One region of the Lysobacter sp. 1R34A genome, then DNA from elsewhere that is predicted to be linked to it. Evidence: riboswitches for the same ligand, from Rfam matches in the RefSeq annotation. Region 1 holds a riboswitch; the other holds the start of a gene.
The links. Region 1 has a riboswitch for glycine ahead of gcvP (aminomethyl-transferring glycine dehydrogenase). Riboswitches for the same ligand answer to the same signal wherever they lie in the genome.
Positions count from the first base shown of each region.

Region 1 (4,169 bases):
GCGGTCCAGGCGGCCATCCTCGACCGCGCGGATTTCGTCGCGGATCTGGATCATCGCATCGATGAAGCGGTCCAGCTCGTGCTGCGATTCGCTCTCGGTCGGCTCGACCATCAGCGTGCCGGCGACCGGGAAGCTCAGGGTCGGGGCGTGGAAGCCGAAGTCGATCAGGCGCTTGGCGACGTCCTCGGCGCTGATGCCGGTGGCGTCCTTGATCGGGCGCAGATCGAGGATGCATTCGTGCGCGACCAGGCCGTTGCGGCCGGTGTACAGCGTTTCGTAGTGCGGGGCGAGGCGCTTGGCGATGTAGTTGGCGTTGAGCAGCGCGACCTGGGTGGCCTTGCGCAGGCCGGCGGTGCCCATCAGGGTGACGTACATCCACGAGATCGGCAGGATGCTCGCCGAGCCGAAGCTCGCCGCGCTGACCATGCCCACCACGCCTTCGCCGTCGACGGTCTTCGGCAGGAACGGCGCGAGGTGCGACTTGACCGCACAGGGACCGACGCCGGGGCCGCCGCCGCCGTGCGGGATGCAGAAGGTCTTGTGCAGGTTGAGGTGGGAGACGTCCGAGCCCCACTTGCCGGGCTTGGCGACACCGACCAGGGCATTCATGTTGGCGCCGTCGGTGTACACCTGGCCGCCGTGCTTATGGATGATCTCGCAGATCTCGACCACTTCCTCCTCGAACACGCCGTGCGTGGACGGGTAGGTCATCATGATCGCGGCCAGGCGGTCGCTGTACTTCTCGGCGGCGCGGCGGATGTCGTCGACGTCGACGTTGCCGTTGCTGTCGGTCTTGGTCACCACCACGGTCATGCCGCACATCTGCGCCGAGGCCGGGTTGGTGCCGTGGGCGGAGTCGGGGATCAGGCAGATGTCGCGATGGCCTTCGCCGCGCGAGCGGTGATAGGCGCGGATCGCCAGCAGGCCGGCATATTCGCCCTGGGCGCCGGAGTTCGGCTGCAGGCTGACCGCGTCGTAGCCGGTGCACTCGACCAGCATCGCTTCGAGTTCTTCGATCAGCTGGGTGTAGCCGGTGGTCTGGTCGGCCGGGGCGAGCGGGTGGATGTTGCCGAACTCGGGCCAGGTCACCGGGATCATCTCGGCGGTGGCGTTGAGCTTCATCGTGCACGAGCCCAGCGGGATCATGGTGCGATCCATCGCCAGGTCCTTGTCGGCCAGCGAGCGCATGTAGCGCAGCAGTTCGTGTTCGCTGTGGTGGGTGTTGAACACCGGGTGCTGCAGGAACGAGGACGTGCGGGCCAGCGCGACCGGGATCGCATCGACGGCTTCGCGATCGAGCGCGTCGATGTCCAGTTGCACGCCGAACGCGCCGGCGATGGCGACCAGCTCGTCGCGGGTCACGGTTTCGTCGAGGCTGATGCTGAGGCTGCCGGCATCGATCTCGCGCAGGTTGATGTTGGCCGCGCGCGCCTTGGCGTGGATCGCGTTCGCGTCGACGCCGGTGACGTGCAGGGTGTCGAAGAAGCCGCTGCCGACGGCGATGCCGGCCTTGCCGAGCGCGGTGGCGAGGATCGCGGCCTGGCGGTGGACGCGGCGGGCGATGCGGGTCAGTCCGTCGGGGCCGTGGTAGACGGCGTACATGCTCGCCATCACCGCCAGCAGCACCTGCGCGGTGCAGATGTTGCTGGTCGCCTTCTCGCGGCGGATGTGCTGCTCGCGGGTCTGCAGGGTCAGGCGGTAGGCGGGCTTGCCGTCGGTGTCGACCGACACGCCGATCAGGCGGCCCGGCATCGAGCGCTTGTAGGCGTCGCGGCAGGCCATGAAGCCGGCGTGCGGACCGCCGAAGCCGAACGGCACGCCGAAGCGCTGGGTGTTGCCGACGACGATGTCGGCGCCCCATTCGCCCGGCGCCTTGAGCAGGGTCAGGGCGAGCAGGTCGCTGGCGACCGCGACGATGCCGCCGCGCGCATGCACGGCGTCGGCGACGCCCTGGTAGTCCTTGATCGCGCCGAAGGTATCGGGGTATTGCAGCAGCACGCCAAAGGCGTCGACCGCGGCCGCCTCGGCGTCGTCGCCGACGTACAGCTCGATCGCCAGCGGTTCGGCGCGGGTGCGCAGCACTTCCAGAGTCTGCGGGTGGATGTTCCTGGAGACGAAGAAGGTCTCCGACTTGGACTTGGCCGAACGCTTGGCCAGGGTCATCGCTTCGGCGGCGGCGGTGCCTTCGTCGAGCAGCGAGGCGTTGGCGATCTCCATCCCGGTCAGGTCGGCGACCATGGTCTGGAAGTTGATCAGCGCTTCCATGCGGCCCTGCGAGATTTCCGCCTGGTACGGCGTATAGGCCGTGTACCAGGCCGGGTTCTCGAGGATGTTGCGCAGGATCACGTTCGGGGTGTGGGTGCCGTAGTAGCCGCGGCCGATGAAGCTGCGGAACACCTGGTTCTTGGCGGCGATGGCGCGGATCTTGGCCAGCGCCTCGACCTCGCTGATCGCGGCCGGCAGGGCCAGCGGCTGGGTCGACTTGATCGAGCCGGGGACGATGGCGTCGGTCAGGGCTTCGAGCGAGTCGTAGCCGACCTGCTCCAACATGTGGCCGATCTCGGCGTCGTTGGGGCCGATGTGGCGCTCGATGAAGGCGTCGTGGTGCTCGAGATCGCGCAAGGAGGTTGCGCTGTTGGCGGCTGGGCTCATGGCAGGGGCGTCCGAAGGCAGCGTGCGGTGCCGCACGCGAGGCGCCCCTCTGTCCTTTTGCCTGAGAGTTTAAAAGCGTGCTGCGGTCAGGCAGCTAGGGGAGGGGAGGGCCCGGGGGCCGCTTCCTGTCCGCGCTCGCTTCGTGCCCCTTCGGCGCCGGTTCTGCCTCGCTGTCTCAGCGCACGCAGGCGGTCTCTCCAGAGTTTTGTACACGCGGCGGTATGGGGCCTGAGCGATTACGGGCGTTGCGCCTTCGGCAGCGCGCCTGGCCGAGGGCCGGGCGGCTTCTCCCACCGCGTGTTTCAAGCCGCGATTATAGCCGCAGCGGCGGCCGCTCGGGGCGACGTTGCCGGGACTGGCGGCAGCCGGCTTCATCCCCGGTTTCGCCCCGCGACCCGGTTCAGGATGGCCGATTCGCCGTAACATGGTCGCGGTCCCTTCCGGAGCTTCCTGCATGGACCGACCGCCGTTCCAACTGCTGCAAATCGACCACGTGGTGCTGCGCGTGCGCGACACCGAGGCGATGGTCGCCTTCTATTGCGACGTGTTGGGCTGCCGGCTGGAACGGCGCCAGGACGCGATCGGCCTGGTGCAGTTGCGCGCCGGCCTGTCCCTGATCGACCTGGTCGACGTCGACGGCAAGCTCGGCCGCCTCGGCGGCGCGCCGGCCGGCGCCGAGGCCCGCAACATGGACCACCTGTGCCTGCGCGCCGAGCCCTTCGACCGCGAGGCCATCGTCGCCCACCTGGAGGCGCACGGCGTGCGCCTGGGCGACTTCGGCTCGCGCTACGGCGCCGAAGGCGAGGGGCCGTCGCAATACCTGTTCGATCCCGAAGACAACCTGGTCGAACTCAAGGGCCCGCCCGACGAAGTGCCGATCGACACCCACGCCTCCCACGCCTCCCACGCTCCCAGCTGAGGCCCCGAGCCGACGCTTCCCGACTGGCCTGCCAGACTGGTGAACCCGATCAATACCTCCGCTCCCGATTCAGCGCCGGCCACGAAGGCCTTGTCGATCCGTCGCCTGGCCTTGTTGCTCGGCGGCCTGGCGATGTTCGGGCCGTTCTCGATCGACACGATCTTCCCGGCGTTCCCGGTCATGGGCGCCGAACTGGGCGCCGACAAGCTGGCGATGCAGCAGACCATCAGCCTGTATCTGATCGCCTATGCGCTGATGAGCATCGTCCACGGCCCGTTGTCGGACACCATCGGGCGCCGGCGGGTGATCATCGGCGGGCTGAGCGTGTTCACGCTGGCCTCCGTCGGCTGCGCTTTGTCGACCGATCTGTCGATGCTGCTGTTCTTCCGCGTGGTGCAGGGTTTGTCGGCGGGCGTGGGATTGATCGTCGGTCGCGCGGTGATCCGCGACGTGCTGCACGGCGACGACGCCCAGCGCCTGATGAGCCAGGTGACGATGATCTTCGGCGTGGCGCCGGCGATCGCGCCGATCATCGGCGGCTGGATCCTCGGCTGGGCGCATTGGCCGGCGATCTTCTGGTTCCTGGTCGGCTTCTCGC
Region 1 covers NZ_JBPKJP010000020.1:3,325-7,493, reverse strand. The annotation lists gene gcvP (aminomethyl-transferring glycine dehydrogenase) at 1-2,652, opposite strand, end outside; glycine riboswitch at 2,692-2,863, opposite strand; gene ACSAMQ_RS07545 (VOC family protein) at 3,107-3,571, shown strand; gene ACSAMQ_RS07540 (multidrug effflux MFS transporter) at 3,662-4,169, shown strand, end outside.

Region 2 (4,169 bases), on a different contig from region 1:
GCCGCCGCGATCGCCGTGCCGTTGTCGCTGCGCGGCTGGGGCGGCGACGCCGCGGTGCTGGCCGCGGCTCTGCCGCGCCTGATCGAGCGTTTGCCGCTGCCGTTCGGCCTGCTCGCGATCGCCCTCGCCTACGCGGTCGCTCGCGGAAGGTCGATCGCCCTCGACGATTACCTGCGCCTGGGCTGGTGGGCGGCGGCGCCGATCGAGCCGGCGCGGGCGACGCGCAGCCTGGTCCTGTTGGCCGGCCTGGCGACCTTGGCGGCGATGGCGTTCGCCGCCGCGGTGTTGACCGCCTGCGGCGGCGAGCCCGCCAGCCTGCGCGCCGCGTACTGGATCGTCGACGGTGGGCTCGCGTTCGGCGCCGTGCTCGGATTGTTCGCGGCGCTGCGCCATCGCCGTCATCCTCATCACCGCCTGCGCGAAGGTGCGCGCCAGCCGCTGTTCGGCCTGGCCTGGCTCGACGATGCGCGGCTGCCGCACCTCAGCGACTGGCAGCGGCGCGAAGGCGTGCTGCGTTGGCGGCGTGGCGGCCACGCCTGGATGATCGGCGCGGTGCTGTTCGGCCTGCCGAGTTCCACCGGCCTCGGCAGCGGCCTCGGCGTGCTGCTGATCGCCATCGCGCTGGCCTGGTTCAGCCTGATCCTGCAGGCCTGCGTCGCGGCGACCCTCGGCGCCGATGCCCTGCTGGCGAGCACCCCGCGCGCGCCCCGCCGGCTGGCGCGGGCCGCCTGGCGTTATCCGGCCTTCGCCTTCGTCTGCGCGGTGGCGTTCGCAGGCGGCGGCGCCGCGCTGTTGGGCCTGAGCTGGCGCGCCGCGCCGGTATTGTTCTCGATCCTGCTGGTTCTTTCGGCGCCGGCCTGGCTTGCGCTGCGTCCCGTCTTACATCGGTCCCTGTCGCGATGACGGTCCTACTCGAACTCGAAGGCCTGCAGCACCGCTACGACGAGCACGCCGTGCTGCACGGCATCGACCTGCGCCTGCACGCCGGCGAATTCGCCGCCCTGATCGGGCCGAACGGTTCCGGCAAGACCACCTTGCTGCACTGCCTGGCCGGCCTGCAGCGGGCGAGCGCCGGGCGGGTGCTGATCGGCGGCCACGATCTCGCACGCGAACCGCTGCAGGCGCGGCGCCGGCTCGGCTTCGCGGTCGACCCGGCGCGGCTGCCGCCGTTGCTGACCGGGCGCGAATGCCTGCGCCTGTTCGCCGGCACCCGCGAACTCAGCGAGATACCCGCGCCGACCCTGGCGCTGGCCGAGACCCTGGCATTGGCGCCGATGCTGGATCGCCGCATCGGCCAGTACTCGCTCGGCACCCGCCAGAAACTCGCGATCGCGCTGGGCCTGCTCGGCGAGCCGCCGCTGCTGGTGCTCGACGAACCGCTCAACGGACTCGACCCGCTCAGCGCCTACGCACTCAAGCGTCATCTGCAGCAGCTCGCCCACGAGCGCGGCACTGCGGTGTTGCTGGCGACCCATTCGCTCGATGTCGCCGAACGCTTCATCAGTCGCGCTCTGCTGCTGATGGACGGCCGCCTTCGCCGCGACTGGCAGGCCGACGAACTCGACGCGATCCGTGCCGACCCGCGGCGATCGCTGGAGCAGTCGATGGTGGAGGCCCTGGCGGCGGAACGGCCTGCGGTTGCGGATTAGTTGGCGGTGGCGGTGCGTCGTTGTCGTATGGCGGTGCGTTGCCGTCGTCCTATGGCGGTGGCATCGTCGCTTACGGCCTGGCGCTTCGTGGACGCCGCGACTGCGACACTGCAAACGATCGCGCAGCGATCCAAACCGACCGAACCGGCCAGACGAGTCCCCTTTGGAGAAGGAGGGCAGGCGGGATTTGCCCTGTCCTGCAATTCATCGCCATTGGCCGGTCTCACCATCATCGCCTTCCGCCAGTAGCGTCGTAGACGCCGTGGCGCGGTCGCGGCTTGCGCCGCTCCTACCCAAGAGCCGCTGCGTCGCGACCGGGGCCGGGGTAGGAGCGGCGCGAGCCGCGACTGCGACACTGCAAACGATCGCGCAGCGATCCAAACCGACCGAACCGACACGACGATTCTTCCTTCGAGAGGGGGGGATTTGGCCACGCAGCTCAACGCTTATCGGCCCATCTCACCATCATCGCCTTCCGCCAGTAGCGTCGTAGACGTCATGGCGCGGTCGCGGCTTGCCCCACTCCTAACCAAGAGCCCAGGAGCCCAAAAGCCCAAAAGCCCAAGAGCCCAAGAGCCCAAGAGCCCAAGAGCCCAAGAGCCCAAGAGCCCGGACGGGCATGACCGAGCGCTCATCGGAGCGGCGATGGGCTGCTACCATGCCCACCGTTGCAGAAGAGTGGCGCCGGCCGATGGCCGCTGCCCGCCGAAGGCGCAGGCTCCCATAATCGCTCAGGCTCGGCCCTCGCGGCCGGAACACTGCAACGAACACGCCGATCTGGAGAGAGGCCGCGATGCGGCCCACCGAAGGGGCAAGCGGCCGCTGTCGCGACAGCGCGCCGCCCAAACTCTCAGGTAAAAGGACAGCGGGAGCGGCACCGCGGCCTTCGGGCCACGGAGACAGGCAGGCGGTGCGGCCCATGGCCGCGCGCATGTCGTGCCGCCCGGCCGCTGCGTGCTCGCCGCAGCGGCGCGTTCGCGTCTTCGTGCCCGGCCGCGGTTCGTTCGTGCCCCTCCGACGGAGAACCGCCGTGTTGCTGCAACTGATCTATCTCATCGCCATCAGCGCCGAAGCCATGACCGGCGCGCTCGCCGCCGGCAAGCGGCGCATGGACCTGTTCGGCGTGGTCATCATCGCCAGCGTCACCGCGCTCGGCGGCGGTTCGCTGCGCGACATCGTGCTCGGCCACTATCCGCTCGGCTGGGTGCGTCATCCCGAGTACCTCGGCTACACCATCGGCGCGGCGATCGCGGCGACTTTCCTGGCCAAGAAACTGCACCGCTTGCGTCGCGCCTTCCTCTGGCTCGATGCGCTCGGCCTGATCGCCTTCACCCTGATCGGCTGCTCGGTCGCGCGCGAAGGCGGGCACGCGCCGGCCATCGTCGTCATCGCCGGCATGTTGACCGGGGCCTTCGGCGGCGTGCTGCGCGACGTGCTGTGCAACGAGATCCCGCTGGTGTTCCAGCGCGAGCTGTACGCGGTGATCTCGCTGCTGACCGGCGTGGCCTATCTGGCGATGCTGCGCTTCGGCGTCGCCGAGAACCTCAGCGTGCTGCTGTGTCTTGGCGGCGGTTTCGCCTTGCGTTTGTTGGCGATCCGCTACGAATGGGAGATGCCGAAGTTCGTCCATCCCTGAGCGCCGCCGGCGGCGCGGTCACGAGGTCTCGCCGAGCACCTCGGCGATGCGTTGGCGCAGCGCCGGCAACAGTTCGGCCGCGAACCAGGGATGGCGCTTGAGCCAAGCCTGGTTGCGCGGGCTCGGATGCGGCAAGGCCACCGCCCGCGGCCATTGCGCGCGCCAAGCCTCGACCGCTTCGGTCAAGGTCGCCCCGGCCTCGGGCAGGTGCCACAGCTGCGCGTAGCGGCCCACCGCCAGGGTCAGGCGTACGGCGCGCAGCTGCGGCAACAGTCGGCGGTGCCAGGTCGCCGCGCATTCCGGCCGCGGCGGCAGGTCGCCCGAAGCGCCGGTGCCCGGATAGCAAAACCCCATCGGCACGATCGCCACCCGCGTTTCGTCGTAGAACGTGGCGCGGTCCAGCCCGAGCCAGTCGCGCAAGCGCTCGCCGCTCGCATCGTCGAATGGAATCCCGGAGGCATGCACCTTGCGTCCCGGCGCCTGCCCGGCGATCAACAACCTCGCCCGCGGGTCCGCCTGCACCACCGGCCGAGGCCCGTGCGGCAGGTGCGCAGCGCATAGGGTGCAGGCGCGGATCTCTTGAATCAGCATGGGCTCGGGACTCGGGACTCGGGACTCGGGCTCGGGTCGGGCTCGGGATTCGGAATTCGGAATTCGGAATTCGGAATTCGGAAGGCTAAAGCAAAAGCGCCGAGCGCGGCATGCAGCATCTGCTTGAACGATTCAGCCCTTTAGATGGATTGCAGTGACGAGTATCGCGGCAACCGGTTGATAAGACTGGGCGAGGCCGATGCAGCTCACGCGATTCGAATCCATGCTCTTCGAGTCCCGAGTCCCGAGTCCCGAGTCCCGGTTCTTCGGGCCCCAAGCCCCGAGTCCAACGC
Region 2 covers NZ_JBPKJP010000079.1:25-4,193, forward strand. The annotation lists partial or broken gene ACSAMQ_RS15640 (hypothetical protein) at 1-903, shown strand, start outside; gene ACSAMQ_RS15645 (ABC transporter ATP-binding protein) at 900-1,649, shown strand; glycine riboswitch at 2,417-2,523, shown strand; gene ACSAMQ_RS15650 (trimeric intracellular cation channel family protein) at 2,680-3,285, shown strand; gene ACSAMQ_RS15655 (uracil-DNA glycosylase family protein) at 3,304-3,876, opposite strand.
Region 2: it holds a riboswitch for glycine, as region 1 does, so the genes downstream of both, ACSAMQ_RS15650 (trimeric intracellular cation channel family protein) here and gcvP (aminomethyl-transferring glycine dehydrogenase) in region 1, are expected to answer to the same signal.